DNA from 3 places in the Paenibacillus crassostreae genome. Region 1 is predicted to be linked to each of the others. Evidence: predicted binding sites of a transcription regulator. Region 1 holds the regulator's gene; each other region holds the start of a gene.
What was found. Region 1 encodes Rex, which represses fermentation and respiration genes when NADH is low (regulators of the CRP and FNR family bind a similar motif). Its sites were predicted from a motif close to TTGTGAAATATTTCACAA; they were not measured.
Positions count from the first base shown of each region.

Region 2: the regulator Rex is predicted to act here: its motif matches at 1,187-1,204, upstream of LPB68_RS04290 (DUF2249 domain-containing protein).
Region 3: the regulator Rex is predicted to act here: its motif matches at 1,018-1,035, upstream of pflB (formate C-acetyltransferase).

Region 1 is NZ_CP017770.1:679,285-681,564, reverse strand. Features, by position in the region: gene dinG (ATP-dependent DNA helicase DinG) at 1-781, shown strand, start outside; gene LPB68_RS03230 (redox-sensing transcriptional repressor Rex) at 833-1,483, shown strand; gene LPB68_RS03225 (amidohydrolase) at 1,473-2,280, shown strand, end outside.
Region 2 is NZ_CP017770.1:879,779-882,058, reverse strand. Features, by position in the region: gene LPB68_RS04300 (DUF2249 domain-containing protein) at 1-434, opposite strand, end outside; gene LPB68_RS04295 (hypothetical protein) at 537-875, opposite strand; gene LPB68_RS04290 (DUF2249 domain-containing protein) at 888-1,121, opposite strand; gene LPB68_RS04285 (cupredoxin domain-containing protein) at 1,311-1,685, shown strand; gene LPB68_RS04280 (YitT family protein) at 2,060-2,280, shown strand, end outside.
Region 3 is NZ_CP017770.1:860,826-863,105, forward strand. Features, by position in the region: gene pflB (formate C-acetyltransferase) at 1-936, opposite strand, end outside; gene adhE (bifunctional acetaldehyde-CoA/alcohol dehydrogenase) at 1,211-2,280, opposite strand, start outside.

The DNA of each region.
Region 1 (2,280 bases):
TGCAACACTTTCTATCGATAAGTCTTTCCAGTATATGATCGAGAATTTGGGACTTCAAGAGGCGGCAGACAAGGATCAAGTGAATACAGTCATGCTTCCATCACCATTCCGTTATCGAGATCAAGCCTTATTAGTTATTCCACGTGATTTCCCAAGTGTGAAAGGGAGCATAGGTGATGCACTCTTTGTTGAAACATTAGTGAAGTCGTTGGCTGACACCGCGATAGCTACGCATGGACGTATGTTAGTATTATTTACTTCATATCGGATGCTACGACAGGTCCATGAACCGTTAACTAAAGCCTTATCATCCACAGATATTGCAGTGATTGGTCAAGGAGTGGACAATGGAAGTAGAACTAAGTTGATTCGTCGATTCCAAGACAGTAGTGCTTCAGTATTACTTGGCACAAGTAGCTTTTGGGAAGGGGTAGATATTCCAGGTGAAGCGTTAACTTGTCTGGCTATCGTACGACTGCCCTTTCAACCTCCGAACCATCCACTTGTGGAAGCGAAGAGTGAATTATTACAACAACAAAAGAAAAATCCTTTTATGAAGCTTTCCGTTCCGCAAGCAGTCATTCGTTTCAAACAAGGTTTTGGCCGTTTAGTACGTACAGCGAATGATCGAGGAATCGTCATAGTCTATGATACACGTGTGATTGAATCATATTATGGAAAGTATTTCTTATATTCTTTACCTGGTCCCAAAATGGAACATATGCCAACGAATCAAATGGTTCCACGTATTTCTGAATGGTTACAAGACGATTCCCGCTAATAAACCTAAAGTTATTTCATATGTGAACACTAATTATGAGGAGGAGCAAATATGAAATCTGAAAAAATTTCAGAAGCTGTCGTTCGTAGATTACCTATTTATTGGCGTTATCTTTCCGAACTTCAGAGACGAGAAGTGTCAACAGTCTCTTCACAAGAACTTGGTCAAAAGCTTGATTTGAACCCGGCTCAAATTCGTAAGGATCTTGCTTATTTCGGCGATTTCGGTCGGAAGGGGATTGGGTATGATGTGGCTTATCTCATAGAGAAAATCCGTCATATCCTCAATTTAGATCAACAGATTAATGTTGTTCTAGTGGGTGCAGGTAACTTGGGACACGCTCTTTCTAACTATAATGCTTATTTGAAAGAAAATTTAAAAATTGTTGCTGTATTTGATGCATACGAACCTAAGGTAGGCACACAAATCAACACTTTGAAAGTTCAACCTATGGATGAACTTTATGATACGATTAAGAATCACAATATTAGAATCGGAATTATTACAGTACCTGAGTATGAAGCGCAGCAGGTTGCAAATCAACTTATCGAAGCGGGTATTGCAGCTATTCTTAATTTTGCACCTATTATATTAAAGACTCCACCGCATGTTCGTATTCACGCTGCTGATTTTACAACGGAAATGCTTAGTTTGGCGTATTATTTGGAAGAAGGAAAGGAAGATTCCACTGATGGTGAATAGTACAACGAAGAAATGGATGATTAAGAATGGTACTTTTACTATTCTAAACAATAAGCAGTCGATTGTTAAAGGGTATATGCTTATTGAGAATGATCTAATCACATATATTGGTGAAGAGAAGCCATCCATTGATGAAGAAATTCCAGTTATTGATGGGAATAATCTATTATTCTTGCCAGGTCTCGTAAATACACATGGACATGCTGCTATGTCATTACTTAGAGGATATGGTGATGATCTGGCTCTTCAAATTTGGTTGCAAGAGAAAATGTGGCCAATGGAAGAGAAATTCACTTCTAAAGATGTCTACTGGGGATCGTCTCTTTCTGTATTAGAAATGCTTAAGGGTGGAACTACGACGTTTCTAGATATGTATGATCATATGGACCAAGTAGCGAATGTAGTTCAAGAGTCAGGTATTCGTGCTGTACTTACTAGAGGTGTCATCGGTTTATGCTCTGAAGAGGTTCAAAGACAGAAACTTCAGGAAGCAATCAACTTTGCTAAGGATTGGAATGGACAAGCAGAGGGTCGAATCACAACGATGATGTCACCACATGCACCATATACATGCCCACCAGATTTCTTCACACAATTTGTTCAGGCTGCACATGATCTTGATATTCCAATGCATACACATATGTCGGAGACACGAAGTGAAGTCGCGCAGAATGTCGCTGATTATGGTCTCAGACCTGTTCAACACTTAGAGAAGTTAGGTATGTTTACACGTCCTTCTATTGTGGCTCATGGAGTACATTTAACCGATGAAGAAATTGAGATTCTAGCAAAGTATA
Region 2 (2,280 bases), 200 kb from region 1:
TTATGAATAATAACCTCATCCCCTGGGAGTGCTTCTTCAAGTTTCTTCAAAGTACGAATCATGGGTTGTGGAGGTTCTAATCCACGATTATCTAACTCGTAGATTTGCGAAGGAGACGATTCAGCCAAACGTTCCTGTTCATCATGCGATTCCTCTTTAATTTGATATTCCGCTAAGTCTTCCAGATGATGTTCACTATTCTTGTGAATGAATGTGCTGATCCAATGATCGGATTCTATTTTTTCAACTTTATGAGCATAGCCCTTGGTTTTCATTAATCCATAAAGGGGCGTAGGTTTGAAAGTAGCATGTAGAATAAAGATATCATCTTTATTTAGTTCGTTTACCGTATCCATGATGATCTTAAATGGCTCCATTTTTTTGCGTAAATAAGGTCGAACATCTAGTTCTACTGTCTGTCCTGTACGTTCCATGCTTGCACCTCCTAAAAGTTTTGTAGCGTTACTCCTTGATGATACTTCGCAAAACTAGCATCGGAAGCGTAAACTAAGTTTTGTAGCGTTACTTTTTATGTTTTACTCCTCGATTGCAACCGGATGAAATTGTTTAGCTTGCTCGTATAGAGCAGCCATTCCACCATATAATGCATAGAAGAAGGAATCCGGCGCATCCAGTGAGAAAGAATTATATTGTTTAGGGTCGATATCTAACATGTATTCAAATAAGGTTGCACTATCATAAGCGTAGAAACAGAAATACGTATACTCAAAAACAGGCATTTTCTCATAAATTGTTATGATGTCAAAAGCATAGAGGGGGATATCCCTAGATGCTTCTGTTACCATCTTGATAGCATCTTTTAAGCTGACACCAATTTTGATAGTTTGTTTATCTACGATTGTAATTTCAGCCACAAGAATCCACTCCTAAAATTTGCTGATTTTGACTTGGAACATGTCTGGTCCCTGTTCAAGGTATTCCCAAGTGAATTCATTAGGATGCATGGATTCGAATTGGAAACGTAATGGAACTGGATCATGATCGTTGACTAACAACATTGCCTCTGAAGGCTTAAGTTGATTATAAGTTTGGAAAATGACCTTATGTTTTAGTTGCGGTGGATACTCGGTAGCGTTGACAGTGACAGTTATATTACTCATAATTGAATTCCTCCTGAGAATTATTATCATTACAAGCCCCATTATAAGTGATGTAGAGATGAATATTGTGATTATAATCACAATTCTGGAAATAGGATTGATTTACGATACATGTATAATAATCGCTGATATTGGAGTAGTCGAAAACTCAAGATGTATATACTCAAAAACTTTTAGGAGGAATAGTATATGAAAAAATGGATAAATCTGACGCTTATCATGAGTGTTTGTATTATAATGTTAACGGCTTGTGGGCAAGAAACAGCAGAGAATAATTCAGATGGAACTACTACTAGTGGTGATGTGAAAGAATTCGTGATTGAGGCTACTTCATTTGAATTTGATGTGAAGGAAATCAAAGTGAAGCAGGGAGATACGGTAAAGATAACATTGAAGAATAAGAAAGGTTATCATGGGATCACAGTGGAAGGGTATAATAAGCAGGTACGTCCAAATCGCTCGATTTCATTTGTAGCGAATAAAAAAGGTGAGTTTGAGTATAAATGTTCTGCTTACTGTGGTGCTGGTCATAATAAGATGGTAGGAAAATTGATTGTAACGTAGCTGTTTTATTGGGATGAATTGATTACTAATCACCGCTACAACGGACAGGATGACAAAGAAAATAGTTGCTATTGTAAAATTAATTGTTCAGAAATGCCCTTGATGGTGATATACTAATAGTAGAACACATCCAAAAAGAGAAAGGATCAGGATACCATGTGTCCCCGAAGGAACATTCCCCAAAGGACGATCTGGAAACGTTATGATCTCTCATACACTTAGCTTGCTTCGTAGAGACAAAGTCGGGTATTAATGACAACCTCTGCGAAAGAAGGAAGCTAAGTATGCGAAGGACAATGTCCTCAAGGTTTTCTCCTCGTAGAAAAAGGTTGTCTCACTTATGACCACAATCTACGATAAAGAGGGAAACTTGTATGAGGAAAAGAGAACAACTAATTTCTATGTTGCCGCAAGTCGCTATAATGCTATTAGGAACACTATTAATGGCTTTTGCTTATTATCACATTAATTTTCAGAATCATTTAACCGAGGGTGGATTTGTTGGTCTTGCGTTATTGGGTAAATACGTATTAGGTCTACCACCAGCAATAAGTATGCTTGCATTGGATATCCCTGTATTGTTGATTGCGTTATT
Region 3 (2,280 bases), 180 kb from region 1:
GAGCTTCATAACGAAATGGTCAACCAGTTCTTGAGCAGTTTCTTCAGTCATTGTTCCTTCGGCAAGATCACGCTCGATGTATGCGTCAAGGAAAGAGGATACACGGCCGAGGGACATAGCTGCTCCGTCTTGTTCTTTTACAGCTGCTAAGTATCCGAAGTATAACCATTGGAATGCTTCTTTTGCAGTATTTGCAGGTCTGGAAATATCAAATCCATACATTTCACCTAGTTGTTTCAATTCGCCTAAAGAACGAATTTGCTCGGACAATTCTTCGCGAAGGCGAATTACATCTTCATCCATAACAGCAACTTCAAGATCTTTCAACTCATGTTGTTTTTGTGTGATCAGGAAATCTACACCGTAAAGTGCTACACGACGATAGTCACCAATAATCCGTCCACGGCCGTAAGCATCAGGCAATCCTGTAATTATTCCAGTGTGACGAGCATTTCTCATATCTGCAGTATAAGCATCAAAAACACCTTGATTATGTGTTTTACGAACATTTGTATACAAGTCTACAATTTCAGGTGGCAAGTCAAATCCGTAAGCTTTACATGCTGTGATGACCATTCTAACACCGCCATTAGGACGAATCGTGCGTTGGAATGGTGCGGAACCTTGTACACCAATAATTTGTTCTTTGTCTTTATCTAAAAAGCCTGGCGCATGAGAAGTTATGGTAGATGGTGTGTTGACATCAACATCTAATACACCGCCAGCTTCTCTTTCTTGCTTGGACAAGTTCGACACGATCTCCCACAATGCTTTTGTGTTTGCAGTCGCTCCCTCCAAGAAAGACTCGTTACCCTCATAAGGCTTAATGTTAGTATCTAGGAAATTACTTGTGTTGACTTCTTTCATCCATTTTCCTGCTTTGAAACCTCTCCACGCATTTTGCACTTTTAGCACTTCTTTTTCGATCACCGACATCTTAATCCCTCCATCTATATATTTATATTTCTTTGTAGAGATCATGAGTTTGAAGGAATCTCATGCCTCTCAGACTCTAGAATGTGATCTTTTTCACATTTATCAATACACTTTTTTTAATAGAGTCTTTATCTGGTTTTATTATAGTTCAAATACTAGTAAATAACAGTGACAAATATCACTTTCAAGGTGATATTTGTCACTTTGATTCCACAAAATTTTTATTTATAATTCTCAATTTTACAACCATCTCTTTTTTATAACTAGGTAAATATTATTCGAATCTTCCATAGAAAGCATCTCTATATACATCAGCAAGTTCTGTTACTAAAGGTAATTTCGGGTTCGCTGTTGTACATTGGTCTTCAAAGGCACGATCTGCCAAGTAATCAACACCTGATTCAAATTCCTTAGCATCAAAGCCAATTTGTTGGAACGACTCCTCGATACCCAATGTTTTATTCATTTTACGAATAGCATTGATCAAGCTGTTTACGCCTTCTTCAGTAGTACGTGCAGGCAATCCAAGAATGCGTGCAATTTCTGCATAGCGTTCGTCAGCTACAAAATGCGAATATTTCGGGAACGAAGCAAACTTCGTTGGTTTTTTCGCATTGTATCGAATAACGTGTGGCAACAGAATAGCATTTGTACGACCATGAGCAGTGTGATATTTTCCACCCCATTTGTGCGCTAAGCTGTGGTTAATTCCTAAGAATGCATTGGCAAAAGCCATACCTGCAATAGTGGAAGCATTGTGCATTTTTTCACGTGCTAGTTTATCACTTTCCAATGCTGACTTCTCAAGATATTGGAATACCAATTGGATCGCTTTAATTGCAAGACCATCTGTATAATCGTTAGCCATTACTGATACATAAGCTTCAATCGCATGTGTTAGTACATCCATACCTGTATCTGCTACAGCTACACGAGGTAGAGAGTATACGAACTCAGGATCTACGATGGCAACATCTGGAGTTAATTCATAATCTGCTAACGGATACTTCGTATTTCCATTATTTTTATCTGTGATAACTGCGAACGAAGTTACTTCTGAACCTGTACCAGATGTTGTTGGGATAGCTACGAACTTCGCTTTTTGACCTAGCGATGGGTATTTATATATACGTTTACGAATATCCAAGAATTTTTGTTTCAAGCCATTGAAATCAGCATCTGGGTATTCATAAAATAACCACATTGCTTTTGCAGCATCCATCGGTGAACCACCACCAAGTGCGATAATACAGTCAGGATTAAATCTATTCATCATAGCTGTACCACGGTTTACTGTATCTGTAGATGGATCTGGTTCTACTTCTGAGAATACTTCAATAGCAA